DNA from 3 places in the Shewanella frigidimarina NCIMB 400 genome. Region 2 is predicted to be linked to each of the others. Evidence: predicted binding sites of a transcription regulator. Region 2 holds the regulator's gene; each other region holds the start of a gene.
The links. Region 2 encodes NrdR, which represses ribonucleotide reductase genes. Its sites were predicted from a motif close to AAACACNANATNTNGTGTTT; they were not measured.
Positions count from the first base shown of each region.

Region 1 (10,616 bases), 1.3 Mb from region 2:
GTTAAAATTGCACCGTCACCTTTAGGCACAATTAACGACACCACTTTTTGGCCCGCATCAAGCTTAATACCACGAACACCGGTAGCAGTACGACCCATAGGGCGCAGTGCAATGATTTCTTCGCCAGTTTCAGCATCTATCTTCACTTCACCGGTTTCAGAATCACGCGCTTTCTCATTAAAGCGAACCACTTTACCTTCGTTAGAGAACAACATAATGTCGTCACTACCTTCAGTAATATCAACGCCAATTAATTGGTCGCCGTCTTTTAGGTTCACAGCAATAATGCCGTTTGCACGAGGGTTACTATATGCTGTTAATGCTGTTTTCTTCACGGTACCGTGTGCTGTTGCCATGATGATATATTTATCATCTGCATACTCACGTACCGGTAGAATGGCAGTAATGTGCTCACCGTCAGATAGTGGTAATAAGTTAACAATTGGACGACCACGGGCAGTACGACTTGCCAATGGTAATTGATACACTTTTAGCCAGTACATCTTACCAAAGTCAGAGAAACACAAGATGGTGTCATGAGTGTTTGCCACCAATAACTTTTCTACAAAGTCTTCATCTTTTACTTTAGTTGCGGCTTTACCTTTACCACCACGACGCTGCGCTTGGTAATCAGACAGTACTTGGTATTTCGCATAACCTAAGTGAGACAAGGTCACTACAACGTCTTCTTCATTGATTAAGTCTTCAAGACTCATATCAATTTCATTAGCGTTAATAATAGTGCGACGTTCATCACCGTATTGCTCAAGTATTTCTTCAAGTTCTTCTTTAATCACTTCCATCAAACGAGATGGAGTACGAAGAATGAATAACAAACCTGCAATCAGAACTAAAAGCTCTTCATATTCAGCTAAAATCTTGTCATGTTCTAGACCGGTTAAACGGTGCAGACGTAATTCCAAAATCGCTTGTGCTTGTTGCTCAGTTAAATAGTACTGACCGTCACGGATACCGAACTCAGGCTCTAACCATTCAGGGCGTGCAGCGTCATCACCAGCTTTTTCAAGCATGCCTTGTACATGACCTAATTCCCAACCTTGTGCAACCAATTTTGCTTTGGCTTCAGCAGGTGTAGGAGAGGCTTTAATAAGCGCAATAATAGGGTCGATGTTAGCCAATGCAATGGCAAGTGCTTCAAGAACATGAGCACGTTCACGGGCTTTACGCAGTTCAAATACAGTACGGCGCGTGACCACTTCACGACGGTGAAGAATAAAACACTCCAGCATTTCTTTAAGGTTAAACAATTTAGGCTGACCGTTAGTCAATGCCACCATGTTGATACCAAAAGAACACTGCATTTGTGTTTGAGAATATAAGTTGTTTAGTACAACCTCACCCACTTCACCACGTTTGATTTCAATAACAATACGCATACCGTCTTTATCAGACTCATCGCGTAGGCCACTGATACCTTCTAATTTTTTATCTTTAACAAGCTCGGCAATTTTTTCAATCAAACGGGCTTTGTTAACTTGATATGGAATTTCATGAACAATAATACGTTCACGACCATTCTCTTCAGTTTCAATTTCCGCTTTAGAGCGCATGATAGCGCGTCCACGGCCAGTGTTATAAGCATCGATAATGCCTTTGCGACCGTTTATTGAAGCTGCCGTTGGAAAATCTGGACCTGGAATGTATTCCATTAACTGTTCAATCGATAAACTTGGATCTTCGATTAACGCCAAACAGCCTTTCACTACTTCTGTTAAGTTGTGAGGTGGAATGTTAGTGGCCATACCAACCGCAATACCTGATGAACCATTGATTAATAGGTTCGGTACACGTGTTGGTAACACCGCAGGGATCATTTCGGTGCCATCGTAGTTAGGCACAAAATCCACAGTTTCTTTTTCAAGGTCGGCTAATAATGAATGCGCCAACTTTTGCATGCGGATTTCGGTATAACGCATCGCCGCTGCCGAGTCACCGTCGACCGAACCAAAGTTTCCTTGTCCGTCAATCAATGTGTAGCGTAGCGAGAACGGTTGCGCCATACGTACAATTGTATCGTATACAGCTGTATCACCGTGTGGGTGATATTTACCAATTACGTCACCAACGACACGAGCGGATTTCTTATATGGTTTGTTCCAATCGTTTTTTAATTCGCTCATTGCGAACAATACTCGACGGTGAACTGGTTTTAAACCGTCACGGACGTCAGGTAAAGCACGACCTACAATTACACTCATTGCGTAATCAAGGTAAGAATTCTTAAGTTCGTCTTCGATGTTAATTGGCGAAATAGATGATGCCAGATCAGTCATAAACTGCGCGTTCCCCTAAAGTGAGCTGACAATAAAACTTCCATATTATTATCTAGCTTAAAAACGTGATTTGGCATTCTAACACAGATATTTAATGTCGCCAGAGCAAAGACCAGCCAAATGCTCTATCACTCTTAAAAATTATAAAAAAGCTAATATTTTCAGCTAATTTAGTTTATTCATTGGCTAATATATGACTAAATTTAAGCAACAATAACCGTTAACTTGCTGATGCTTTAAGCAGTTGATAGCACAAAATGACAATTCACCTCGCTTAAATGGATGTTTTATGAGCAAGCGTGAACCGCAAAAGCCATTGTTGACTACTATTCGCAAAGGTTATCGCTATAATAGCGACCATACTTTATTACACACTTAGGTTAAGTTATGTCACACGCTGAACAATCGACACCCAATGTTGATCCGCTAGAGATCGCAAAATTTGAAGCCATGGCGCAAACTTGGTGGGATCTCAATGGCGAGTTCAAGCCATTACATTTACTTAATCCACTGCGCTTAAACTACATCGACCAAACCGCTGATGGTATTTTTGACAAGAAAGTACTTGATGTTGGCTGTGGTGGCGGCATTTTGTCAGAAAGTATGGCGCGCCTAGGTGCTAACGTTGACGGTATTGATATGGGCAACGAACCTCTTGAAGTGGCAAAACTACATGCCTTAGAGTCTGGTGTTACGGTTAATTACCTCAAAACAACAGCCGAAGCACATCGTGATAATCACCGAGAATATTATGATGTGGTTACTTGCATGGAAATGCTCGAACATGTACCCGATCCACAATCGGTGATTCAAGCCTGTTGTGACATGGTTAAACCTAACGGTTTTGTGTTTTTCTCAACCATAAACCGTAATATGATGTCGTATTTACAGACGATTATCGGCGCTGAGTATTTATTAAAAATGCTGCCAGTTGGCACTCACGATCACAGCAAATTTATTCGCCCATCGGAACTGATGGCATTGGTCGATAACACCGACTTATTGTGTAAAGATGCGCTGGGAATTACCTACAATCCATTGTCAGGTGTGTTTAAGTACACTAAAAGTGTCGATGTAAACTATATGATAGCCACTCAAAAAATTGATTGATCATCCAGGTGATTCTTTTCAACATTTCAACGTGAATGCAGCACAATAGCGTTATGTTGTACTAATAACGCTATAAAGGGTTTGCACTGTCTATTGTTATTTTATCTCGTTAGGAGCTAGCCCTTGCATAAACAAGATATAAAAGGAGTGCTGTTCGATTTAGACGGTACCTTAGCCGATACAGCCCCAGATTTAGTGCAGGCATTGAACCTCAGCTTGGATGAAGCCGGTTTTAACGTCCAACCGCTTGATTTGATGCGCCATGCAGCATCACATGGCAGCTTATATTTAGTCAAAACGGCCATTCCAGATGCCGATGAACAAGTACAAATCACCATCCAGCAAGCGCTACTTCAGCATTATGCCCGTATTAATGGTGACAACAGCCGTTTATTTGATGACTTACCTGAACTGTTGTCTTTATTTGATGCCCAATCGATTCCTTATGGTGTCGTGACCAATAAGCCAGCTCGATTTGCCAGGCCATTAGTGGAAAAGCTTGGTTTAACTCATAAATTGAAAACCATGATCAGTGGTGATAGCACCCGCCACTCTAAACCTCATACCGCACCAATGCTGTTAGCAGCACAACAAATTGCCATTGCTCCTCAAAGTATCTTATATCTAGGCGATGCCGAACGCGACTTAGTCGCCGCCCATAATGCCAGTATGTTAGGTGGCGTTGCTTTATGGGGTTATTTATCTGCGACAGATAAACCTGACACATGGCCTGCAGGCAGACAATTTGAACATGGCGCCTCACTAAAGCAATTCTTCACTGATTAATGACACTATTGGGCATCAAGTTAGCGGGATATTTGTGCTAAATGAACAAAGCATGAGTGAAGTTTAACGGGTCTTATTCGGCTTAAATGAACAGTTAACCGCCACCAATTTCCACCCGATCAAAACCAACAAAAGATCAACCAATAAACAGTCCATTTTTTTTGATCGCTGTTTATTTTAGCGATCAAATCTTTCTCATTTGATGGATTAAAAAATATCATTTATCAAAAACTCTTTATGAATTTGGGCTCTAGGGTTAGTTGTCACTAACCCTGCCGTTTATCCTCAAGTTATCCACAAGAAGTTAATGAAATTGTGGCTTGCAATAAACCTCAAACCTCACTATCTTGTATCTTAGATTTTAAATAACACCATATCTTGTGTGTGGCTAACAATCAAAACACTACTCCAGGACGTTCCAAAGGATGTAGCTGCTAACTGAACGTACTGGTGTTTAACTACCACGTTGTGAGTACATCAGGTTGATTGTTTTAACATGGAATTGTTTTGTAACTGGTTCGGATCGAATCAAGCAGCACTGCATCCAACAACAGATCACATGATTAGATATAGAACCAAGGCCTCTCTTCAATGAATAGCAATATGACAGTCACTAAACGCAGTGGCGAACGTGAATCTATCGATTTAGATAAAATTCATCGCGTGATCACTTGGGCAGCCAAGGGATTAAAAAACGTCTCAGTATCTGAAGTAGAACTTCGATCTCATCTGCAGTTTTTTGATGGCATTCCAACAGAAGCCATTCATGAAACGATCATTAAAGCCGCGGCTGACTTGATCTCTCCTGAGTCACCTGATTACCAATTTGTGGCTGCCCGCTTAGCGGTGTTCCATTTACGTAAAAAAGCATTTGGTCAATTTGAGCCACCAACGTTATATGACCATGTCACCAAGTTAGTTGAAATTGGTAAATATGACATGCATATCATGGCTGATTACAGCCGTGAAGAATTAGACATCCTCGACACCTATATCGATCACTGGCGTGACTTGAACTTCTCTTATGCCGCGGTAAAGCAACTTGAAGGTAAATACCTAGTTCAAAACCGTGTAACGCATGAAGTGTACGAAAGCGCCCAGTTTTTATATATTTTAGTGGCTGCATGTTTGTTTGCCCGTTACCCAAAAGAAATCCGTTTGAAGTACATTAAAGACTTCTATGACGCGACGTCTCTGTTTAAGATTTCTTTACCAACGCCAATCATGGCCGGTGTGCGTACACCTACACGTCAGTTCAGCTCTTGTGTATTAATTGAGTGTGATGACAGCTTAGATTCAATCAATGCAACCGCATCTTCTATCGTTAAATACGTTAGCCAACGTGCTGGTATTGGTATTAACGCTGGTCGTATTCGAGCCCTTGGTAGCCCTATTCGTGGCGGTGAAGCTTTCCACACTGGTTGTTTACCTTTTTATAAGTATTTCCAAACTGCGGTGAAGTCTTGTTCTCAAGGCGGCGTACGTGGCGGCGCAGCAACCCTTTTCTATCCTTTATGGCATCTAGAAGTTGAATCGTTACTAGTCCTTAAAAACAACCGTGGTGTTGACGACAACCGTGTACGTCATCTTGACTACGGTGTGCAGTTAAACAAATTAATGTACCAACGTTTGATTAAAGGCGAATACATCAGTTTATTCAGCCCATCAGACGTGCCAGGTCTTTACGATGCATTCTTTGAAGATCAAGCTGAGTTTGAACGTTTATACCTTCAGTATGAGCAAGACAGCAATATCCGCAAAAAACAAATTAAAGCGGTTGAACTGTTTTCATTGATGATGCAAGAACGTGCTTCTACTGGCCGTATCTACATTCAAAACGTCGATCACTGTAATACTCACAGCCCGTTTGACTCTAAAGTTGCGCCAATTAAGCAATCTAACTTATGTTTAGAAATTGCTTTGCCAACTAAGCCACTGACTAATATTGATGATCCTGACGGTGAAATCGCGCTATGTACCTTGTCAGCACTTAACTTAGGCGCAATTAAAGATTTATCTGAACTTGAGCCATTAGCTGATTTAGCCGTACGTGCCCTAGATAACTTACTTGATTACCAAGATTACCCAATCAAAGCCGCACAAACGAGTTCAATGAACCGTCGTACCTTAGGTATTGGTGTGATTAACTTTGCTAACTATTTAGCTAAAAACGGTAAAAAGTATTCAGACGGTTCAGCCAATAACCTAACTCATAAGACTTTTGAAGCAATTCAGTTTTATTTACTGAAAGCGTCAATGAACTTAGCTAAAGAGCAAGGTGCATGTCCGTTATTCCACGAGACTACGTATTCGAAAGGTATTTTACCTATCGATACTTACAAGCGTGATTTAGACAAGATTTGCGACGAGCCATTGCACATGGACTGGGAAAGCTTGCGTAGCGACATTAAGCAGTACGGTTTACGTAACTCAACCTTGTCTGCGCTAATGCCGTCTGAAACCTCATCGCAAATTTCAAATGCGACCAATGGTATCGAGCCTCCACGCGGCTTAATCAGCGTTAAAGCCAGTAAAGATGGTCAGTTAAAGCAAGTCGTTCCTGATTTTGAATTACTGAAAGATAAGTATGAACTACTGTGGAATATGCCAAACAACGATGGTTATATCCAACTTGTTGGGTTAATGCAGAAATTTATCGACCAAGCTATTTCGGCCAACACCAATTATGATCCTAGCCGTTTTGAAGGCGGTCGTGTACCGATGCAAACGTTGTTAAAAGACTTGTTAAGCGTATACAAACTGGGCATTAAAACATTGTATTATCATAATACTCGCGACGGTGCTTCGGATCAGTTTGACGACATTATTGCTGTCGAAGAAGAAGACGATGGCTGTGGTGGCGGTGCGTGTAAGATATAATCATCACTTTATGTATATTTAGCGGGGGCCTTCCCCGCTTTTTGAAAAATGCGTTTTCAGGACACCTAAATAATGGCTTACTCAACATTTTGTCAAACACCTAACGATTCGACTAAAGAACCGATGTTTTTCGGTCAATCGGTTAATGTGGCACGCTACGATCAACAGAAATATGAAGTCTTTGAAAAACTAATTGAAAAGCAATTATCGTTTTTCTGGCGTCCAGAAGAAGTTGATGTCAGCCGTGACAAAATTGATTTCGGTAATTTACCTGAACATGAACAACATATTTTCTTATCAAATCTGAAATACCAAACCTTGCTAGACTCAATTCAAGGCCGCTCGCCGAATGTGGCATTTTTGCCTTTGGTATCGCTACCTGAATTGGAAACGTGGATTGAAACATGGTCGTTTTCTGAAACCATTCACTCGCGTTCGTACACTCACATTATTCGGAATATTGTTAATAATCCATCTTTAGTATTTGACGATATTGTACAAAATGACGAAATCTTAAAGCGTGCCGGTGATATTGCCGCTTATTACGATGACTTGATTAACCTCACCCAGATTAATAACTTGCTAGGTGAAGGAACGCACATTATTAACGGTAAAGAAATCACCGTTAATTCACGTATTCTTAAAAAGTCATTATATTTGTGCATGATGTCAGTTAATGCCTTAGAAGCGATTCGCTTCTATGTCAGTTTTGCTTGTTCGTTTGCCTTTGCAGAGCGCCGTGTTATGGAAGGTAATGCTAAAATTATTCGCTTAATTGCCCGTGATGAAGCATTACACCTCAATAGTACACAACACATTTTAGCTCTGATGCAGGGTGGTAAAGACGACCCTGAAATGGGAGAAATTGCTGCTGAGTGTAAGCAAGAAGCGTATGACTTATTCGTCAAAGCGGCGGAACAAGAAAAAGAATGGGCCAAGTACTTATTCAAAGACGGTTCGATGATTGGCTTAAATGAACAGATTTTATGCCAGTATGTTGAGTTTATTACTAACCAACGGATGAAGTCAGTTCACTTACCTCAACCTTATGATGAACAATCGAATCCACTACCGTGGATGAAAAACTGGTTAGAAAGTGATGCAGTACAAGTTGCCCCACAAGAAGTTGAAGTATCGTCTTATCTTGTTGGTCAAATTGATTCTTCTGTTGATGGCGATGAGTTTTTAGATTTTGACCTATAAAAAACTTTTCAAAAAAGCCCCAATCGTAAGCTTGAAAGGACAGCCGGTTATTTTATTTGACGGCCAACATTCAAGCTTATTAGAAGCGCTTGAGTCGAAAAAAGTGAAAGTGTTTTCAGAGTGTCGTAATGGATTTTGCGGCGCGTGTAAAACCACAGTGATATCAGGAGAAGTTAAATACTTCTCCGAGCCACTAGCTGAACTTAAATCAGATGAATGTCTGCCCTGTTGTTGTGTGCCTGAGGGTGATTTAAATCTCAAACTATCAACTGAAGGTGTGCAAGTGGTGGCTAAACGTCAATATGCCTCAACCAATGACACTCATAAGCCAACAACTGCGTTAACCCAACAATTACAGACTAACAGCCCTAAACTTGCCCACGAACGTTAACTTATCGCCCCGTTAACACCCTTTTAGATATTCAAAGCAATACTTAATAACACGCGTTTACCCGTCTCAATCTTAGTCACGCTATGCTCATATTTATCAGGACGAAATAAATACACTCGCCCGCATAAGTTCATGATGCATTTTGCACACAGAAACACCCCACCGACTTTAGGTTGCACAAGGACAAAATTGAGTTTGTAATAGCGGCCTTGTTGTACCGGATCGATATGGGTCATCACTCGGTGATGAGTATGGTAAGTCACCAGGTTTATCGACAATATCCGACTGCTAAAAATGGCTTTATTGATTACCTTGGCCATGGTATCTCCAATGGGAACATCTGCAGCAAATTATACCTATTCGATATAGATTTGTGGGCATATTCACCAGCCAAAATCATATAATATAGACGACAAGATTCCATCATGTTAGCCATCGAGTTTATGTCGAAGAGGCATCATTATCATTAGATAAGTTGTAAAAAATGAAGTCTATTGATGAGCTTACAGGGCTAATAGTAAGGTATCGGGAGCAATTGTTTAGTCATTATTGACTAGAGCTAATAATGGCTATGACGAGTGTGGATAATGGCTAATGTTAAAATAACTAGCATAAATAATGATGAGTCAGCCGCCCATAACGAGTAAATGGATTCACTATTGTGTCTATTCATTCATTGTAATCATATTGTGTGAACTAGCCTCATTGACGCGTCAATGAGGCTAGTGAATTAAACGGGTACTGAATTTGCTGCTTATCACGAGTTAGGGTTAACTCTCAGACATGGTATCGCAAGATGAAACATAACGATCAAGCTCAATAACCCCTTGCAAAATCATCCCATGATAATGGGCTTTTACCAGTTGATAATTCATACTTGGTGCAAAGTAATACGTCACCTCTTCGGCCCCAGTTTGCTCTACCGGAATAAGCTGTATCTCCCCCCAAGAGCCGATAGTGGTAATTAATTTGTCCTTCACATAAAACTGATAAGGTTCAATTGCATCTGAAGCTTGCCTAATTAACGCAAATTGACGTCGGCCGCCCAGCAAGTTTTCGCGGATTTGAATCGCTAAGGTGTCTACATCCCTTAATGGAATTTGGCTTGAGGTATAATTCTCAATATCGCCATCAATATCCACGCGTGACTCAAGGCCATTATTGTAAAAAGTGGCTTGCATGTCTCGAGAACGAAAACCAGTTACCTGTTGATGAAAACTATCAGTTAACCATTCATTACTGTTATTTGACCACGATAACTCAGTACGTTGTTGATATTGAGTACCTATCCCTAAAATACTGGCTTCACTCTTAGAGATGATAACAGCAGACTTACCCTGCCAGTTCTCGGTACGACTCATCTCACCTGTGTGAAGTCCACTGAGATAAATAGAGTAATTGAAGCTTCGCTGGCAACTTTGTGGGATGTCATTGGCCAAGACTCTATTACTTTGCAATAAGCCACTAACCAGACATACACTTATCAGTATTCTCGAGACTAGGACACCAGCTATCGCCAACGACCTGTTGTTACGACACCCGGTCATTATAAGTCTTATTCGCGACGTTAATATATTCAATCGTATCGCCTTAAAAAACTTCATTCACATTCAGGTAGAAGTTAGTTTCATTTTCACCAACACCTACGTCAAAACGTAAATTAATATTGTCTTTTATTTTAAATCTAAACCCTGTGCCATAGGCGGTTAATAGCGTATCGGTTAGTTCACTCACTTTAGGTGCGACACTGCCAACAGCGCCCCAAAATACCATGCCATAACGTTGAAATACTGGTAAGCGATATTCAACTTGTCCCATCATCATTTGCTCATCACGATATCGGCCTCTAATATAGCCTCGCATCGCGTCAGAGCCACCAAGATCAGGTAATAGATTCCAAGGTACGTCGCCACTGGTTAGATGACCTTGTACTTGCCAAGCGATTAAACCCG
Region 1 is NC_008345.1:2,534,438-2,545,053, forward strand. Features, by position in the region: gene gyrA (DNA gyrase subunit A) at 1-2,294, opposite strand, end outside; gene ubiG (bifunctional 2-polyprenyl-6-hydroxyphenol methylase/3-demethylubiquinol 3-O-methyltransferase UbiG) at 2,682-3,404, shown strand; gene SFRI_RS10965 (HAD family hydrolase) at 3,528-4,190, shown strand; gene nrdA (class 1a ribonucleoside-diphosphate reductase subunit alpha) at 4,782-7,070, shown strand; gene nrdB (class Ia ribonucleoside-diphosphate reductase subunit beta) at 7,143-8,273, shown strand; gene yfaE (class I ribonucleotide reductase maintenance protein YfaE) at 8,263-8,664, shown strand; gene SFRI_RS10985 (hypothetical protein) at 8,688-8,984, opposite strand; gene SFRI_RS10990 (hypothetical protein) at 9,435-10,268, opposite strand; gene SFRI_RS10995 (BamA/TamA family outer membrane protein) at 10,255-10,616, opposite strand, start outside.
Region 1: a site for NrdR is predicted at 4,557-4,576, ahead of nrdA (class 1a ribonucleoside-diphosphate reductase subunit alpha). Genes of this name have one in related genera too.

Region 2 (10,616 bases):
CTTTGGCAATGCCATCAACGTGTCCACTCACCATGTGTCCACCCAATCGAGTGGTTGCCGTCACCGCTTTCTCTAGATTAACCTTTTGGCCTACTTGATAATGACTAAAGCCCGTTAAGTCAACGGTTTCTGCCGATATATCAGCAACGTAACCATCACCTAAACGCTCAACAACGGTCAAACACACGCCATTGGTTGCAATACTATCACCTAGCTTTACGTCGGTTAAATCCAACTTACCACTGGCAACCGTTAAGCGGATATCGTTACCTTTACGATCAATTTTACGTAATGTGCCAAGGGCTTCGATTATTCCAGTAAACATAATGACTCACTTTTTGCTGTTAAACTTTGCTGTTGCTCAGGTTTTAGCCATAGCAACTCGCACATTAATAGGGTTGATTATATCTGAGGATATAACGCTTATCTTGTCCTACGTTACGTTCATCAATTAGTTGCAGTGCAGGCGTTTGTTCCATTGTACTGTAATCAGGTAACTGCAACATATTACGTCCATGGCTACCGAGGATTTTAGGCGCTTGATAAAGCACTACCTCGTCAACGAGCCCTTGGGCGACAAATGCCCCCGCTAAAGTGGCCCCCGCTTCAATTAAAACAGAATTAGCATGCTGACCTAAATACGTTAGCAAGGCTAACAATGGAATTCTGCCCGATGAGTCACACGTTAACTGAAGAAAAGATACATGTTCTGGAAATTCTGCCTTGACGCTTTCGGGATAATGGCAACCAGAAACCAGTAAAATAGGACTTTGAATTGAAAATAATTGCTGTGTTGCGGTTAATCTTGCGCGACTGTCTAGCACAACCCTTAAGGGTTGAAAGAATTCATCTTTTGTATGACGAGTGGTTAACTCACCTAGCGTCTCATAGCGCACATTAAGGCTAGGATCATCGACAAGAATGGTTTCAACACCAGTGATTAATGCACAGTGGCTAGCACGGTATTTTTGCACATCAGCTCTTGCTGCACTGCCGGTAATCCACTTTGACACTCCATTAGACAAGGCCGTTTTACCGTCTAAGCTGGCGGCTATTTTGACGGTTATCCAAGGAAGCCCTGTTTTCATCCGTTTCATAAAACCTAGGTTAAGGTCATAGGCCTGTTCGCAGAGCAATCCAACATCAACCTCAACACCAGCCTCACGTAATAGGGTAATCCCGCGGCCAGACACTTCAGGATTTGCATCGGTCACTGCGACCACAACTCTGGCAACTTTGGCGTTAATTAAGCCTAAAGCACAAGGTGGTGTGCGACCATAATGGCTACAAGGTTCAAGAGTGACATACGCGGTGGCACCTTCAGCAGACAAGCCATTATCATGCACCATTTTCAGCGCATTAACTTCGGCATGCCCTTGGCCCGCACGTTGATGATAACCTTCACCAATAATCTTATTCTGATAAACAATGACACAACCGACACAAGGATTTGGCCGTGTTGTATAACGGCCTTTCTCGGCAAGGGCGATGGCACGACTCATCATTTGGGTGTCAAAGGTGGACCAGTTAGACATGGGAGATAATCTCTTATTGCTTAAATGCCATTAAAACCATTAAAACAGATATTATTACGCGACATTACTTTTGCAATTTAGCAATGGCTTCACCAAATTGGGATACATCTTCAAATGCGCGATAAACCGATGCAAAGCGGATATATGCCACCTTATCAAGGCTCATCAACTGTTCCATCATCAGATTACCAATCATTTCAGAATTCACTTCACGCTCACCTGTCGCGCGCAGCGTTGATTTGATTTTAGTTAATGCTTGCTCAATTTCATCAATTGAGACTGGACGTTTTTCGACCGCACGTAGCATGCCTCCACGCAATTTTTCTTCATCGAATGGTTGTCGAGTGCCGTCGCGTTTGATGACGCGAGGCATGACTAATTCTGCGCCTTCAAACGTGGTGAAACGTTCATGGCATTCAGTACATTCCCGGCGGCGACGTACTTGGTGACCATCAGCCACTAATCGAGAATCTATAACTTTGGTATCGGTCGCGCTACAAAAAGGGCAATGCATTGAACCTCCTGCAGAAAAAAACAAAATGGCCGCTAACAATTAGCGGCCATTAAAGTTTATCCTATTTGTTGAACAAGGTTAACCTAAACCTGTATCAACAAACATCCAATACGATTAACCGTATACAGGGAATCGAGCACATAAGGCTAAAACTTGGCCTTTGACGCGGTCGGTTACAACAGTATTAGTTGCATCATCAAGAATGTCACAAATCCAACCGGTCAATTCTTTCGCTTCTGCTTCTTTAAAGCCACGACGAGTGATTGCTGGCGAACCAATACGGATACCAGAGGTAACAAACGGTGAACGAGGATCGTTAGGCACAGAGTTTTTATTAACAGTAATGTTTGCGCTGCCTAATGCGGCATCAGCTTCTTTACCGGTTAAATCACGACCAATTAAGTCAACCAACATTAGATGGTTTTCAGTACCGCCAGAAACGATTTTATAACCGCGAGCTAAAAACACTTCAACCATGGCTTTCGCGTTTTTAACCACTTGCTGCTGGTATACTTTGAATTCTGGCTCTAATGCTTCTTTAAATGCAACCGCTTTACCCGCGATAACATGCATTAAAGGACCACCTTGGCCACCCGGGAATACCGCTGAGTTCAACTTCTTATACAACACTTCATCATCGGCTGCAGAAATAATAATCCCGCCACGAGGACCCGCTAATGTTTTATGAGTTGTAGACGTAACCACGTGTGCATGAGGAACTGGCGTTGGATAAACACCAGCAGCAATTAAGCCTGCTACGTGTGCCATATCAACAAATAAGTATGCACCAATTTTGTCTGCAATTTCGCGCATTCTTGCCCAATCAACAATACCTGAGAATGCAGAGAATCCGCCGATAATCATTTTAGGCTTATGCTCAATGGCTAAGCGTTCCATTTCGTCATAATCAATTTTGCCAGCTTCATCGATACCGTAAGGAATGATGTTGTAAAGCTTGCCAGAAAAATTCACTGGTGAACCATGGGTCAAATGACCACCATGAGCAAGGTTCATCCCTAAAACGGTATCACCCGGTTGTAACAACGCCATAAATACTGCGCTGTTTGCTTGCGAGCCTGAGTGAGGCTGTACGTTGGCATAAGTTGCACCAAATAATTCTTTTGCGCGTTCAATAGCCAATGTTTCAACAACATCAACGTATTCGCACCCACCATAATAACGCTTGCCTGGATAACCTTCAGCATACTTGTTAGTTAACTGTGAACCTTGCGCTTCCATCACACGTGGACTGGTATAGTTTTCAGACGCAATCAATTCAATGTGTTCTTCTTGACGACAAGTTTCATCTTCAATGGCTTTAAATAATTCTGGATCATAATCCGCAATATTCATCGCTTTCTTCAACATGGTAGCTCCAACATCATTATATAAATAGTAGGGTTGCGCGGTATTCTACTCTGCAACGATAATGATTTACAGTACAAACAACATGAAATTCACTGTGTTCTGAATACAAAACGATTCATGTTAATAACGCTAAGCTAGCAGATTCTTTAGCGAATTGAGTCTAATAAGCACGCTAGATAAAATCACACAATTGCCTGTTGAGTTCAGCACATAATACAGTAGAATTATCACCATCTTTGTTGACAATTAGACAATATAATTATGGCTCAATTTGTATACAGCATGCTTCGTGTGGGTAAAATTGTCCCACCTAAAAAGCAAATATTAAAAGACATTTCATTAAGCTTCTTTCCTGGCGCCAAAATTGGTGTACTCGGGTTAAACGGTTCAGGTAAATCAACATTGCTGCGCATCATGGCGGGAATAGATACCGAAATTGAAGGTGAAGCACGCCCAATGCCTGGGTTAAAAATTGGCTACCTACCGCAGGAACCGCGCTTAAACGAACAACAAACTGTGCGCGAAGCCGTTGAAGAAGCCCTAAGCGAAGCTAAAAATGCACTAATACGCTTAGACGAGGTCTATTCTGCTTATGCTGAGCCCGATGCAGACTTCGACGCACTTGCAAAAGAGCAAGGCGAATTAGAAGCCATCATCCAATCTCAAGATGCACATAATCTTGATCATATTCTTGAACGTGCTGCTAACGCATTACGTCTCCCCGATTGGGATGAGAAAATTGCCGTACTCTCTGGTGGTGAACGTCGCCGAGTGGCCATTTGTCGTTTATTGCTTGAAAAACCAGAAATGCTATTACTCGACGAACCAACCAACCATTTGGATGCCGAGTCAGTGGCATGGTTAGAGCACTTTTTACAAGAATATAACGGCACTGTGGTCGCTATTACCCACGACCGTTATTTCTTAGATAATGCAGCAGGTTGGATTTTAGAACTCGACCGCGGCGAAGGTATTCCGTGGGAAGGTAACTACTCATCTTGGCTTGAACAAAAAGATGCGCGTTTGTCCCAAGAATCGTCCACAGAAAGCGCACGCCAGAAAACCATTGCTAAAGAATTAGAGTGGGTACGCCAAGGTGCTAAAGGTCGTCAATCAAAAGGTAAAGCCCGTATGGCTCGCTTTGAAGAATTGAACACCAACGATTACCAAAAGCGTAACGAGACCAATGAACTGTTTATCCCACCAGGACCTCGCTTAGGCGACAAAGTCATTGAAGTAACTAATTTAACCAAGTCATATGGTGACCGCGTACTGATTGATGATTTGACATTCACGGTTCCTAAGGGCGCTATCGTCGGTATTATTGGTGCTAACGGTGCGGGTAAATCAACCTTATTCAAAATGATCTCAGGCGAAGAACAACCAGACAGTGGCTCTATTTCTGTCGGTGATTCGGTTCAAATTGCCTCGGTTGATCAGTTCCGTGATTCGATGAATGACAAAAATACCGTGTGGCAAGAGATTTCTGGCGGCCAAGATATTATGCGCATCAACAACACTGAAATTTCTAGCCGTGCTTACGTAGGCCGCTTTAACTTCCGTGGTGGCGATCAGCAGAAAATAATTGGTTCATTATCGGGTGGTGAGCGCAACCGAGTTCACTTAGCTAAGCTATTACAAGCTGGTGGCAACGTATTGTTACTCGACGAACCCACCAACGACTTGGATGTTGAAACATTACGAGCACTAGAAGAAGCGTTATTAGAGTTCCCTGGTTGTGCAATGGTTATTTCCCATGACCGTTGGTTCCTTGACCGTATTGCGACCCATATATTGGATTACCGTGATGAAGGTAAAGTGAGTTTCTATGAAGGTAACTACACTGAGTATTCAACTTGGTTAAAGGCCACCTTAGGCACCGATGTAGTGGAACCGCATCGATTAAAATACAAGCGCTTAAATAAGTAACCTGTCTGTAGTAAAAGTGTTGAATAATAAAGCAGAGCCTTAGCGCTCTGCTTTATTATATTAGCCACTATTTGAAAGATTATTGTCTATATTGAACAATCGAGATGCCGACAAGTGTCAAAATTTTGTCAATTTATTGTGAGCAATGCACCACAATCTGTTTGTAAAGCCAAAATAACTTCAGTATTATAAATTATTAATGGATTATTTTACTCTTTGCTGATTACACTCAGCGCAATACAGAGTGTCGATGGTTCCAGCTTGTAGAGAAATTTAATGGAGATATCAGTGAGATACGGTTCAATTAGCCTTGCTTTATTGTGCTTATACGCAAGCAACTCATTTGCGGCACTCGAAGTCATTACCACGTCAGAAAAGCAGACTCTCAATAAAATTGAAAATCAATATGATATCGATACCCTGCTAATCACTGTTAACGACAAATTCTCACAGCTTAATAAAAAAGCCTATGACGTTGAAGGACTGAAAAAAACAATCGTTTCAGAACAACAACGTTATGATGAGCTAATTACAGAATTACCTAAGGTTATTCGTGCTAAAACGGGGCTTCCTGAAACCTATAAACAAATTGAAGAATCCGTCAATTTAGTCGATGAATTAACCCTAAAAGCAGAAGAAGACAGCAAACGTCTTGAAACTGAAAAAGTTGAAATATTAACTGAATATGAGGCGATAAATAAAAAACGTGCCGCTAAAAGTCAGCAACTTTTTAAACTCAAAACTGATATTACTAATCGTTTAATTGCAGATTTATCTAAATCAAGCAGCACACTGCCAGTAAATATTAATGGTTCGACTGAGTGTTCAAAATATCAAACTATCGCAGATTGTTTGAAAGAATCTAAAAGCAGCATTTTATCCAATACCCGTAATGAATCGCCGTTTTTAAATGACAAAAGTGTTTTATTGTCATATGAAGTTATCGACGCCAACATGAATATGAGAGGCGATTTACATTATAAAGTGGCGATGAATTTTAAGCCTTCTTATAACGATAAAATCGACTCAATGTTAAATGAAGAATTAGGCCTTAAGTCTGCGATGGTGACGTTAATCAGTAACGTACCCGCAGATTGGTATATCAATGGCACCAAAGTGGGCACGGGCAAAAAACTTTTTCACGAGATCCCTTTAGGTAAACACGGCATTTTAGCGTCTTACCAAAATCAAGATAAATCTAGCGTTGAAAATGTTGAAGGTAATGGCGTATTTAATTATAAATTTGCCAATGTTACTTCGTCTAACAAAGCCAGCAACCAAGCTAAAGTGGTGGCAGCAGAAGTCCCTAAAGGCATTCTTAAGCCAACAGTTAAACAACCACAACCTATCGCCCAAAAAGCGAAAGCTAAATACACCTTGTTTTCTGACCAAACCAGTATTAAGTTGAGTGATGATGATGCCAAAAAGAAATCATCAGATAAAGGTTATGAATATTTTATGGGTGTTACACCTGTCAATAAAAAGCAAAACATTGAATTTACTAACGAGCCTATCGAGAAGTAATGTTCTAACCAGCGTTTTAACATAACTGTTTATTCAGCTTGGCTGACATAAATCAAAGCCATATCTTCGGATATGGCTTTTTTTGTTGCTATAACATCATTAAAACGACTATCGATATGCGCCTTGTTACAAAGAAAATTAAAAGATTTACATTACTTTACGCTGAATTAAGCAAATATAATTACAATAAGCTGGCATCAATCACCGGCTAGTCGTTAGCCTATGTCGTTGTGCAACGACACCATCAATTATTGCTTATAGAGATGTGTATTTACATGATCAACAAACTTGGCCAATGTCTTTTTTCAACTACCGTATTGATGATGGGATATATTGGGTTTATTCCCAATGGTATTGCCACGCCCACACCTCCCCGCGCAGAAAAAGTGGTTCCGGTCATCACCGCCACCGTTGAACAGCATGAACTTTCGCAATCAATTACCTTAATCGGAAAACTGGCTGCTACTCACTCGGTAATGATAGCGCCACAAGTCGCAGGCAAAATAGATAGCATAGCGGTCACATCCAACCAATATGTCAATAAAGGCCAGGCTCTGCTGACGCTTGATAACCGCAAAGCTAAAGCCAGCGTGACCGAAGCTCAAGCTTATTATCAAGATGAAGTGCGTAAGCTTAATGAGTTTAACAAGTTGATTCACGTTAACGCCATCACTCAAACAGAAATAGAAGCTCAAAAGTCCAGTGTTGATATCGCTTTCGCTCGACTTGAATCAGCCAAAACAGACCTTGATTACCATACTCTAGCCGCGCCATTTTCCGGAAATACTGGTTTGGTTAACTTCAGCCGAGGCAAGATGGTCAGTATCAATGAGTCACTATTAACACTTGATGATTTATCGGTGTTACAGCTCGATTTACAAGTTCCAGAACATTATCTCTCTTTGTTAAGTACAGGGATGTCGGTAAACGCTTCCAGCAGAGCATGGAATAAAACCATTTTCACTGGCAAGATTATCGCTATTGATCCACGCGTCAATTCACAAACACTTAACCTCAATATTCGCAGTCAGTTTGATAATCAAAAGGGTCAATTAAAGCCCGGTATGATGATGTCAGCAACACTGGTATTTCCCAGCGTGTCTTCTCCTATTGTTCCGGTACAAGCACTTGAATATTCTGGTACCAAACGTTATGTCTACGTAATCAACCAGGACAACATCGCCACACGCACCGAAGTGATGTTAGGGGCCAGAATTGACGATCAAGTGTTACTCGAATCTGGCATTAACATCGGCGACCACATCGTCGTCCAGGGGCTGGTAAATATGCGTGACGGTGTCAAAGTAAAAGACGTAGCTAAGCAAAATAAAACAAGCCCTGTTAAACAGGAGCAACAATAATGTGGCTAAGTGATACGGCGGTAAAGCGCCCTGTAGTTGCGATTGTCTTGAGTTTATTACTGTGTGTTTTTGGCTTGGTATCGTTTTCTAAATTGTCAGTTAGAGAAATGCCCGATGTACAAAACCCAGTCGTGACAGTAATGACCACTTATAGCGGTGCATCAGCCACTATTATGGAAAGTAAAATCACTAAGAGCCTTGAAGATGAATTAACTGGCATCAGCGGTATTGATGAAATCACCTCAACCACTCGAAATGGCATGTCACGTATTTCCATCGAGTTTGAACTAGGATGGGATTTAACCGAAGGCGTGAGTGATGTACGAGATGCAGTTGCCAAAGCACAACGTCGCTTGCCTGATGAAGCTGACGATCCAATTGTATCTAAAGATAATGGCACTGGTGAACCGTCGATTTACGTCAACTTGAGCTCTGAAAATATGGACCGTACTCAACTCACTGATTACGCCCAGCGGGTATTGGAAGACAGATTTAGCTTAATTACTGGTGTGAGCTCAGTTAATATTTCTGGTGGCTTGTACAAAGTCATGTATGTACAACTAAAACCGCAATTAATGGCCGGTAGAAATGTAACTACCAACGACATTATTAGTGCCTTAAATACCGAAAATCTTGAAACACCCGGTGGCGAAGTCCGTAACGACACCACCGTCATGTCTGTTAGAACAAAACGTCTATATTACAGCCCAGAAGACTTCAACTATTTAGTTGTCCACACCGCTGACGATGGTACGCCTATATATCTTAAAGATGTCGCTAGCGTATTCATCGGTGCAGAAAACGAAAACTCGACCTTTAAAAGCAACGGCATCGTTAACTTAAGCTTAGGTATAGTGCCGCAATCTGATGCCAATCCATTAGACATATCACTGCAAGTACAACAAGAAGTCGATAAGGTGCAGAGTTTTCTGCCAAAAGGAACGCAGCTGGTTGTCGATTATGATGCCAATGTGTTTATTGCGCGCTCGATTAATGAGGTTTACAACACCCTATTTATTACTGGGGTACTGGTTATTCTTGTGCTGTACATTTTTATCGGTCAAGTACGGGCAACCCTTATTCCAGCAGTAACAGTACCAGTATCGTTAATTGCCGCATTCATGGCGGCATATAGCTTAGGTTACTCCATTAACTTATTAACCTTAATGGCGCTTATTTTAGCCATTGGCCTAGTGGTTGATGACGCCATCGTTGTGGTTGAGAATATCTTCCACCATATTGAACAAGGTGAACAACCGATACTTGCTGCGTATAAAGGGACCCGCGAAGTGGGTTTTGCTGTGATCTCAACAACCTTAGTACTGGTAATGGTATTTTTACCTATTTCATTTATGGATGGCATGGTCGGGTTATTGTTTACAGAGTTCTCCGTGATGTTGGCAATGTCGGTGCTGTTTTCATCCCTTATCGCCCTTACACTTACCCCAGTGATGAGCAGTAAACTATTAAAGGCCAATGTGAAGAAAAATCGTTTTAATATCGCTATCGATAATGGCTTTAATCGTTTAGAGCAACGTTATCGTAGTATGGTCAAATGGGCATTGCACTGGCGCATAGCAGCACCATTCATAATTATTGCCTGCATCGGTGGTAGCTACTTACTCATGCAACAAGTTCCCTCACAACTCTCACCACAAGAAGATCGCGGAGTATTATTTGCGTTTATTAAAGGCGCCGAAGGCACCAGTTATAATCGCATGATTGCCAATATGGACATCGTTGAAAACCGATTAATGCCACTATTGGGTCAAGGAGTAGTGAAATCATTTAGTATTGAAGCACCAGCATTTGGCGGGAGAGCGGGAGATCAAACCGGGTTTGCGATTATCCAGTTAGAAGACTGGCAAGATCGTGATACCGATATTAAACAAGCGTTGGCGTTAATCAGCCAAACGTTAAAAGACATTCCCGATGTCATGGTACGGCCAATGTTGCCAGGATTTAGAGGCCAATCAAGTGAACCGGTTCAATTTGTACTTGGCGGCTCTGACTATGCTGAGTTATTTAAATGGGCCCAAGTACTGCAACAAGAAGCCGATGCAAGCCCTATGCTGGACGGGGCTGATTTAGATTACGCAGAGACCACACCAGAACTTGTTGTTACGGTAGACAAGCAACGAGCTGCAGAGTTAGGGATTAGCGTTTCAGAAATAGCGACAACCTTAGAAATCATGTTGGGCGGCCGCAGTGAAACAACCTTTGTTGAGCGTGGCGAAGAATATGATGTATACCTTCGCGGTGATGAAAACAGCTTTAACAGCGTCACAGACCTCAGTAAGATTTACTTTAGAAGCAGCAAAGGCGAGCTTATCACCCTTGATACTGTCACCAAAGTTGAAGAAGTCGCTTCACCACAGCGATTAA
Region 2 is NC_008345.1:1,210,673-1,221,288, reverse strand. Features, by position in the region: gene SFRI_RS05330 (riboflavin synthase) at 1-325, opposite strand, end outside; gene ribD (bifunctional diaminohydroxyphosphoribosylaminopyrimidine deaminase/5-amino-6-(5-phosphoribosylamino)uracil reductase RibD) at 390-1,535, opposite strand; gene nrdR (transcriptional regulator NrdR) at 1,600-2,049, opposite strand; gene glyA (serine hydroxymethyltransferase) at 2,164-3,417, opposite strand; gene ettA (energy-dependent translational throttle protein EttA) at 3,679-5,346, shown strand; gene SFRI_RS05305 (hypothetical protein) at 5,635-6,870, shown strand; gene SFRI_RS05300 (efflux RND transporter periplasmic adaptor subunit) at 7,191-8,231, shown strand; gene SFRI_RS05295 (multidrug efflux RND transporter permease subunit) at 8,231-10,616, shown strand, end outside.

Region 3 (10,616 bases), 1.7 Mb from region 2:
CAATGGGTGAGAGCTCTTTTTCGCTGTCATTAGAGCCTGACTCTACAGCCAATGGTGCGGTGATTTATTTTGAGCATGCAGAGTTAGATAGCTGGGTAAGTGAGTTGCAGGCAAAAGGTATTGAGTTTGTTCAGTTACCGACAGATGAAGCGTATTTATGGCGCGAGGCAGTATTATTTGACCCCAGTGGCAATAAGCTCAAACTCTACTGGGCGGGAGATAATCGCTTGAATCCACCTTGGCGAGTAAAGTCTTGAGTTAATTTTTCAACAACTCAGTTTCGTTTTATGGTTCAGTTTACATGGAGAATTAAGTTGTCGTGCTCCAACTGAAGTTTAAGCGTAGGGCGATTGTCCGACTTCTTCAGCTACTAACCATACTCGCATATCAAATTCTAGCTGGTGGTAATCTGCTAGCATAAAGCTGCATAACTGATAAAAAGCTTTGTTGTGTTCTTTTTCACGCAGGTGGGCCAGTTCGTGCACTACTACCATTTGTAATAGCTCAAACGGAACGTGTTTTAAGTGTGCTGCAATTCGAATTTCATTTTTGGCTTTAACTTTATTACCTTGGCGGCGATTGACATAAGAATGCAAACCTAGGGCATGGTGGCTTACGCTGATTTTTTCGTCAAAAATAACTTTTGCTAATGGGTCCGATTGACGCATATAGGTATTTTTTAACGTTATCGCCATATCGTATAAGGCTTTGTCTGTACGAACGTCGTGTATTTTGGGGTAGCGTGTTAAAAAGTGGGCAGCTAAGGCGTTAGCATCAACGAGTTGGCGGATTTTCTCGACCACGTCAGGACGATAACCATTTAAATAACGTAATGCACTTTGTTCACTTTGCTGCTTTTTAATGTCGGCACTGGTGACTAACAGGCTGAGATCTGTTTTTGGCTTTAATGATTGGCTTGCCGACTTGACCGGCATTTTAGGTGGGGCTTTAGGTGTTTTAGTTTTGGTATCTGACATGGCTGTAGTTCAACTGATTTTTTGGCGTTACCGCTATCTGAGTCGGTATCGATAACGCCAATATAGAACGGTGAAAGCTGTGGGTTACACTTTACCGAAGATGAGGCGGTTATGCTGAACATAAGCAACGTCAAATGCATTAAGCTGGACGCGTTTTAGATCCAATGATTCAAAGTCAACTTGTGGCGGGTTACGCTTTAATTGCTCTTTAATAGTCAATGGAGAAATAAGCGAAACAGGCATGTCCATTACTTGGAGTACCGCTTCAAGTTTGAAGCTGGTGGCACTGCCGGCAAACTTACCTTTTTGTTCACGTTCAATAATGGCTATTTCATCGACTTTATAGTCGCTCATTAGTTTTTTAAACGCAAAATCGAACTCACGAATTGAGTCCGTGCTAGCTGATTGTGAAATACTGAATGAAACTTTACGACATGCTGGCACGTTATAGGTTTCGCCTTCATAGGTCAGTAAACAGATAATGGCTTCGCCGCCTTTTAATTCCACACCACAAATTTTCATGTTAATCCTTACTGGTTTATTCATACGAGAATGCCGTTGGCATGCTCGTTATCGTTCATTTGTTGCAGGGCAGTATTTTACCAGTACCCTACATTCATTAATCTGTTATCGCAGTATACTGATAATCTAGCTGGAGATTATCTGCGATTTATGGGCCATTTAGTCTTCTGTTGTGCCGTCGTCTTCGATTATGACAATAGGCTTAACTTTACGGCGCACTGGTGCATCACCGACATCGACGCCAGTAATAAAGCGTTTATCACTCTTTGGTGCCGCTTTAGCTTTTTTAGGCGCGCTAACTCGTTTACTGACGACATCTGCTTTTGCACTCGTGCCAGCTTTACCTGCTTGAGGTTTATCTCTGAGGCCGCTAAATTTGGCTTTTAGGCCTTCAATTACAGTCGGCTCAAAGTTTTTACGTAAAAACAGTTGTACCTTTTTAAAGCTGTCCCAATCTTTAGGGCCTACAAATGAAACTGCATCACCTTTAGCGCCTGCACGGCCTGTACGGCCGATTCGATGGACGTACTCTTCAGCAAACTTTGGCATATCAAAGTTAATCACTAATGATACGTTGATTAAATCAAGCCCGCGCGATGCAACATCGGTAGTGACTAATATCTGCGATTGGCCGCGAGCAAATTGATCCATTATCTGGTTACGAGCAGATTGCTTTAAATCACCACTGAGTGCGGAGGTGGCAAAGCCTTGAGCAGCCAATAACGTGGCTAAACGGTCTGTATCTGATCGAGTTGCAGTAAATACAATCACTTGCTTATGTGTTTCTTGGCTTAAGATATGTTGCAACACCGCTTGTTTATGGTCTAAGTGATCAACCAAAATAATACGTTGCTCAATATCTTTATGCTCAGTGTAAGATTCACCAATAGACACATGGCTCGGTGATTTTAGTAATGTTGTCGCAATATCACCAATACTGTTGTGATCTAATGTTGCTGAAAACATTAAGGTTTGACGACGTTTATGATCAGCTGCATCGTTAATGGCTTTGAGCTGTGGAGCAAAACCTAAATCGAGCATACGGTCAGCTTCGTCAAGAACCAGTAATTCTAAACCATTTAAATATAAGTGGCGTTGCTGTAAGTGATCCGCAATACGTCCCGGTGTGGCAACAATGAAGTGTGGATCTCTGGCCAATGCTTTGGCTTGGTCGTTAAAGTTCTCACCGCCGAGCACGCTAATGGCTTTATATTGGGTATTGGCGACTAATAAACGTAATTGGCCATAAACTTGCTGGGCTAATTCACGAGTCGGTAACAAGATAAGTACCCGAGGATCTTTTTTCGACAATGCTCTGGTGGATATCACGCGTTGCATTGCTGGCAATAAAAACGCTAAGGTTTTACCTGAGCCGGTTTTAGACGATGCCATTAAATCTTTACCTGATAAGGCAATGGGAAGTGCTTGCGCTTGAACATCGGTAGGCGTAGAAATGCCAAGGTGCTTTAGACTGTCAAGCAGGCGCTTGTCCAACGAAAAATCGGTAAATTGCAAAGGTAAATCCCCTAAAAAATGATAGCCGACGATTATAGCTGTTTCACCTTGCTATAGCCAACAAGAGTCGCTTTAGTTATGCTATTTTTTAGCTTTATATTATTGCCTGAGTTAGACGTCACTATGGAAGATTCAGGCAGGCGTATTAAAAATGAATACCGAGCATGGAAGGAACGAAAGATGACAAAGCTCACCGTGGGATTAGCGCTAGGCAGTGGAGCCGCTAAAGGTTGGGCACATATTGGGGTATTGAATGGTTTAGCCAAGTTAGATATTTATCCTGACAAAGTGGCAGGTTGTTCGGTAGGGGCATTAGTGGGTGCTGCCTATGCCAATAATCATTTGGGTGAACTTGAAACCTGGGTGAGTGGATTTTCGAGTTGGGATGTACTTGGGTTAATGGATTTAGGTTGGCGTAAAGGTGGCTTAATTAGCGGCGAGAAAGTATTTGATGTGTTAGCCAATCGCATTGGCGATATTGATATTGAACAGTTAAACCGTCCCTTTGCTGCAGTGGCTACCGATTTATATTCTGGGCAAGAGATTTGGTTTAAAGAAGGTGATTTACGCCATGCTGTTAGGGCTTCATGTTCAATGCCAGGTTTTTTACCCCCAGTACAGCAAGGGCATCGCTGGGTTGTTGACGGTGCGGTAGTGAACCCTGTACCTGTATCACTGGCTCGATCTATGGGCGTTGATGTGGTTATTGCGGTGGATTTAAATGGTCATCGTCGTGGCCAAATGCACTTAATCCCAGAGCAAGTAAAAAGCCGCAAAGCCTCTAAGTCTGAACCTATTGATGAAAAGCGCGAACTTGAATCTGGCTTTATGGATTTATGGGGTAAAGGCAAAGATTACATGAATGGCTTAACCGATAAATTTTCTTTGGGGAGTTCAAAGTCGCATCCGGGTATGCTGGCGGTGATGTCGCAATCGATGGATATTTTAGAACAACGCCATAAACGTTCACGTTTAATGGGCGAGCCACCTGATATTTGTATCGTGCCTGATGTGGGTGACATTGGTACCATGGAGTTTCATCGCGCTAAAGAAGCGATTAAAGCCGGTGAGCAAGCCGTAAATGATATTAAGCATTTAATCGAAGCAACCTTAAAGTAACCTTGAAGCGGTATCGAATATTGTGGTGTGTTTATCATAAATACGCCCGTTAACCGCCGCTAGGTGAATATTTGCTAGTTAATAGATGTTTTCCATTAATTCTGGGTTGTTACCCCGCAAGGGTATTGTCTAACCTGCGCAGTCTGATGTGGTTGATAAGATTATTCACTCTCTTATTTTATTTCATGGTTCTTTCATAGTTATCTCATGGTGATTCAGTCATTATCTATCCGCAATGATCTACCCGCAACTATCTAACGATAACGACCGAGTCATTAGATACAATGAGCACGTTAGTTATGTTGTTGATCTAGCCATTTAAGGTTCGAACAATGACTTAATATCGTCATTTTGCACCATTTCAAGCCAGCAAAATACATCACTTATGGTGTTTGCACATCTGGTTATCCATTCAGCAAAGCACCCAAATCGTTAAATTATGTCGATTTTCTGCCATTGTATTAGCCTGTCAAAATCAGTTGTTATTCCTACAATATCTATCGCTTATAGCAAGTGTTTTTTCAATATTAAGTACTGCCGACAATTATGATCTGGATCAAGGTAATGCTCAGCGTTAATGTGTCTAATACACTCTATCTTGTGTTGTGTGTGTATTAAAGCGCTATATATAGTGCTTGTAAAGGATGGTTGTATGCTTGTAGTAGTGAAAAGGGATGGATGCCGAACTGCGTTTGATGGATGTCGAATCAAAGAGGCTGTTGTAGCAGCAATGGAGTCTGCAGGTATAGCCGACCATCAATATGCACAGCAGTTAGCGCAGACGGTAGAGCAGCAAATGACTGTGAAGACCGAAGTTGATATTCACGAACTACAAGATGCAGTTGAAAACTTATTGATGTCGGGCCCGTTTAAGTCGGTGGCGCGTCATTACATTGAGTACCGTCACGATAGAGATAAACACCGTGAAACCCAGAGTAAATTAAATTGTGCTATTCGCGGTTTAGTTGAGCAATCGGATAGTGCGATTTTAAATGAAAATGCCAATAAAGATGCCAAAGTCATTCCGACCCAGCGTGATTTATTAGCGGGCATTGTGGCCAAGCATTATGCTAAAACCCATTTACTGCCAAAAGATGTGGTAGCCGCCCATGAAAAAGGCGAAATTCACTATCACGACTTAGATTATGCACCTTTTTTCCCGATGTTTAATTGCATGCTAATTGATTTGGCCGGCATGCTAACTCATGGTTTTAAAATGGGTAATGCTGAAATAGAACCGCCTAAGTCTATATCAACTGCCACTGCTGTTACGGCGCAAATTATTGCTCAGGTAGCGAGCCATATTTATGGTGGTACCACGATTAACCGTATCGACGAAGTGTTAGCTGAGTTTGTGCAAATCAGTTACCAAAAGCACCTTAGTGTCGCTAAAAAGTGGCAAGTGGCAGACGTAGAAGGTTATGCGATGACGCAAACCGAAAAAGAGTGTCATGACGCATTCCAGTCACTTGAATATGAAGTGAATACTTTGCATACCGCTAATGGCCAAACACCGTTTGTTACCTTTGGTTTTGGTTTAGGCGTGTCGTGGGAGTCGCGTTTAATTCAGCAATCGATGTTAACAGTACGTATGGCGGGTTTAGGTAAAAATCGCAAAACAGCAGTCTTTCCAAAATTGGTGTTTGCCATTAAAGATGGTGTGAATCATAAAGCGACTGATGCTAATTATGATATTAAAAAGATGGCCTTAACGTGTTCAAGCATGCGCATGTACCCTGATATTCTTAATTATGATCAGGTAGTGAAAGTCACCGGTTCGTTTAAAACCCCAATGGGGTGTCGCTCATTTTTGGGGGCATATGAAGAAAATGGCCAACTGGTCCATGAAGGGCGCAACAATATAGGTGTCGTCAGCCTTAATTTACCGCGCATAGCGTTGGAAGCAGGCAAAGATGAACAGCGCTTTTATCAATTACTCGATGAGCGGTTATTGATTGCCCGCAAAGCATTAGAAACGCGTATTGCTCGTTTAGCTGGCGTTAAAGCACGAGTAGCACCAATCCTTTATATGGAAGGCGCCTGTGGTGTACGCCTAAATGCTGATGATGATGTGAGCGAAATCTTTAAAAATGGCCGAGCATCAATTTCGTTAGGGTTTATTGGTCTTCACGAAACCATTAATGCTTTATATAGCAATGCTGAACACGTGTTTGATAATGCTCAATTGCGCGATAAAGCTGTCGCCATTATTAGTCATTTAAAGCAAGCCACTGAGTCTTGGAAACAAGAAACAGGTTATGGCTTTAGTTTATACAGTACCCCAAGTGAAAACTTATGCAGCCGTTTTTGCCAGCTTGATACCACCCAGTTTGGCATTGTGGCAGGTGTGACCGACAAAGGGTATTACACCAATAGTTTTCACTTAGATGTTGAAAAGAAAGTAAATCCTTTTGATAAGATTGATTTTGAACAACCTTATCCAGCCATCGCCAATGGCGGGTTTATTTGTTACGGCGAATATCCCAACATGCAGCACAATATTGAAGCGCTCGAAAACGTTTGGGATTACAGTTATAGCCGAGTGCCATATTACGGCACCAATACCCCCATTGATGAGTGTTACGATTGCGGTTTTATTGGTGAGTTTAATTGTACCAGTAAGGGGTTTGTGTGCCCTAAATGTGGTAATCATGAGCCAAGCCGAGTGTCTGTTACTCGTCGCGTTTGCGGTTATTTAGGTAGCCCAGATGCGCGACCATTTAACTTCGGTAAGCAAGAAGAAGTTAAGCGCAGAGTGAAGCATTTATAATGCATTACAGTGCATACCATAGTGTTGATGTGATCAACGGTGAAGGCACCCGCTGTACGTTATTTGTCAGCGGTTGCGAGCATGGGTGTAAAGGTTGCTATAACCAAAGTACTTGGCGTGTAGATGCTGGCCATGTTTTTAGCCAAGCACTAGAAGATCAGATTATTGATGATTTAACCGATACTCGTATTTACCGTCGAGGATTGTCGTTAAGTGGTGGCGATCCGCTGCATTCAGCCAATCTTGAAGGCGTATTAAAATTGGTTACGCGGGTAAAGCAGGAATGCCCTGATAAAGATATTTGGTTGTGGACCGGTTATCAACTGGCCGATCTCACACCGCAGCAACAAGCTGTGGTGAACTTTGTGGATGTGGTGATTGACGGCAAATATGAGCAAGAGAAAGCCGATCCCGAGCTTTTATGGCGCGGTAGCAGCAACCAACAAATCCATCGTTTTACGCGCTAGCGTTTTATATGAAGGCGTTAGGACTCGTTGTTTAATGTTCAGCACGTTAACTGTCAGCGCTAATCGTTAGCAAATAAATGTTTAACCTGCCAATCGTTAACTCGTTAATGATTAAAAAGACCTACAATATGGCGATAACGTTTAGTGCGCTGTTTAGTTTTATATTGATCGATTAATAAACTCCACAATGGTGAATCATTAGTGTGTGGCTGCTTACCTTGGCTTATGCGGCGAAGCTGACGTTTAATAACGGCCATCGTCGCCAGTCCAGCCAAAGGTTTACTCTGCCAATTGACTGTTGGAATTGACGGGACAAACTCTGGCTGAATTTGCCATCTATTGGCTAAGTCGGGATAGAAGGCGAGGGCGCTAGCGATACCACACAATGCAAAACCAGCATCAATAACTTGTTGAGCCACAGGTAGGCGATGAATACCTCCCGTTAGCATTAATGGAATAGGGCTACGCTGGACCAACTGCGCTGTTAAACTTAAAAAATAAGCCTCTCGAGCTAACGTTCGTTCATCAGCACTGCGACCTTGCATGGCTGGTGCCTCGTAGCTGCCACCAGATAATTCGACCATTTCAACTTGAAATTGTGCCAACATATTAATGACCTTTTCGGCGTCGTCGACATCAAAGCCACCGCGTTGGAAATCGGCAGAGTTGAGTTTTACTGCTATGTCGAAATCGGCACCACATTTAAGTCTTACTTGCTTAACCACTTCGAGTAATAACTTGGCACGATTTTCAAGCTTTCCGCCCCATTGGTCATTACGTATATTGGTTAGCGGCGATAAAAATTGAGCCAGCAAGTATCCGTGTGCGGCATGAATTTGTACTCCATCAAACCCAGCTTGTTGAGCCAATTGTGCTGTGGTAGCAAACCGTTGGATAACCTCTTCAATGTCTGCTGTTGTCATCGCTTTTGGTTGAGAGAACATGGATGAGTGTTTGCCTAAATCGAGTGCGATGGCAGAAGGGGCTAGATTTTTACCGCCCATCGCTTTAAACACCTGACGGCCTGGATGATTGATTTGCATCCATATTCTGGCGTTATTTTGCTTAGCTTTTTTGGCCCATTGGGTGAACGGCTCAAGTGCGCTGTTGGGATCTAATACTACTCCGCCAGGACCTGTCATGGCTAAGGGATCAATCATCACATTACCGGTGATCATTAATCCGACACCGCCTTTTGCCCATGCTTCATACAAGTTGAACAATGCATCGTCTGGTTGTTGCAAGGTATTGGCGAGGTTTTCTTCCATTGCGGCTTTGACCAATAGATTGGAAATGACTGCACCATTGCTCAAGGTGTATGGTGTGAAAATGGTATTAGCCATGAAATAATGTCCTAAGGTAACCTGCTGAATTAATGTGTTGTTTATCCTACAAGTAGCCTAGATAGTCAATTATCCTCATTGGATAGTGATAAAAAAAGCACTGCCACAGGCAGTGCTTTCATCATCTCGTTACTCTATTTAGCGTTAGATTTAGCGCTAAATTGAGATCTAGATTTCGAGCAAGCAAAATCCAGATTGATATGTTTTTAAATACGATAAGTTAGGGTTAACTTCGCATTACGCTCTTCGCCGGGTAATCCGCCTAAGAACATCGCCTTATCGTAATATGTTTCATTAAATAAGTTATTAATGTTCAATTGGATTTTATAACTTTCAACGTCATAACTAATCGCTGAATCGATTACCGTATAACTTGGCACATAACCATCTGGAATACCAAATGAGCTAGAGTGTGTGCTGCGTTCATCGACATATTTAGCCCCAAGACTGATTGATACCGGTGCTGGTAAGCCAAATTCTGCGGCATAAGTTACCCAAGCGCCCGCTGTGACGTAAGGTACACCTTTTTGGCGTTGGCCATAATCACTGCTATTTGGATTTTGATTGTCTCTAGCATCTTGGTAAACCGCGTTAACGTTGACTTTCCATTGGTCACTTAAATATGCATTCAGATCTAGCTCCACCCCTTTAGTATCTTCGCTGCCGTCGTAAAAATACGGGAAGATATCAGGTGTTGCTTCGCTGCTTTCGTATTCTGGATTGGTATAAGCCACATTAGTACGTGATGTTTTGAAAAAGACCAAAGATGCGAGCAATTGATCATCAAATGCTTTGGCACGAATACCTAAATCATTACTGATCGACTGAGAATCTTCACGGTCTGCTTCATTGCCTGTTACATCGCCTAACACACTGTATGCTGTACGGCCTTTAGAATGATTCACGAAAATAGAGATATCGTCAGTAGGCATATAAGTTAGGCCTAAATTGTAGGTTACACCGTTATCTGTGGTATCCGCTTCTGGTTGAGGGTCTGCTAAGCTACTACTGTAACGAGCATCGACACCCAAGTGTTCATAACTTTGTTTAATTTCATTGAATGCGACACCAATACGGCTAGTAAATCCGCCACCTAAATAACCCACATGTTGTAAGCCCAAGCCCCAAGCTGTGACAGATTTATTGTAGTTACTGGTTAATAATGGATCGTAGTCTTCAAATTCACCTTCGCCCCAATTTGGGTTACGGATATCATAAATATACGGTAGCGAACCTTGATATGACAAATTACCATCGGAATCTTTCAAGGTGTAATCTGCGTCGTAAATTGAATACTGTTTAAAGCGAATATCGCGATCTTCAAAGTTAGCATTAACTAATAATTCGTTACTGATATTGCCAATGTCGAAGTCATAACGTAAGTCGGCAAAATACTGCCATGACTTTTCTTCTGCCGAGACTTTGCGGTATTCCTGACGACGAGCTGCATATGGATATAGGGTGCCATCTTCAACCAAAGGTGCGCGTGGGTCGGCGTTAATTACGCCACTACGTTGCCAGTAAACATAGTTGTAAGCCCCTGTTTGACGAGCAAAACTGGTTTCGTAATTACGGTATTGCAGTTGTTGGTTTAAAAATAAGTCATCGGTTAAGTACACATTATGGCTTAGTTTAAAGCGCAACTCTTCGCCTTCATTGTCTTTCGCCATTGGAGAAATAAGACCGTTATGACCAAACTCATACGGTGTTAGGCCATCATTTGCGCTTAACGAGTCGGTTAATTGTTGGCGCTGATCGTCTGTTAGTTGTAAACCCTTACTGGTAGGGTCGTTGACTAAGTCTTGCCAGCTGACTTCACCAGCGGTTTTCCCATCGACTGAAGCTGCGTTATAAATGCGGATAGGATGGCCGATTGAATCAACGGGGATCGCATCGCTAATAT
Region 3 is NC_008345.1:2,903,578-2,914,193, reverse strand. Features, by position in the region: gene SFRI_RS12565 (VOC family protein) at 1-257, shown strand, start outside; gene SFRI_RS12560 (M48 metallopeptidase family protein) at 336-935, opposite strand; gene SFRI_RS12555 (DUF3010 family protein) at 1,062-1,499, opposite strand; gene SFRI_RS12550 (DEAD/DEAH box helicase) at 1,659-3,014, opposite strand; gene rssA (patatin-like phospholipase RssA) at 3,195-4,133, shown strand; gene nrdD (anaerobic ribonucleoside-triphosphate reductase) at 4,786-6,903, shown strand; gene nrdG (anaerobic ribonucleoside-triphosphate reductase-activating protein) at 6,903-7,370, shown strand; gene SFRI_RS12530 (NADH:flavin oxidoreductase/NADH oxidase family protein) at 7,475-8,713, opposite strand; gene SFRI_RS12525 (TonB-dependent receptor) at 8,920-10,616, opposite strand, start outside.
Region 3: a site for NrdR is predicted at 4,751-4,770, ahead of nrdD (anaerobic ribonucleoside-triphosphate reductase). Genes of this name have one in related genera too.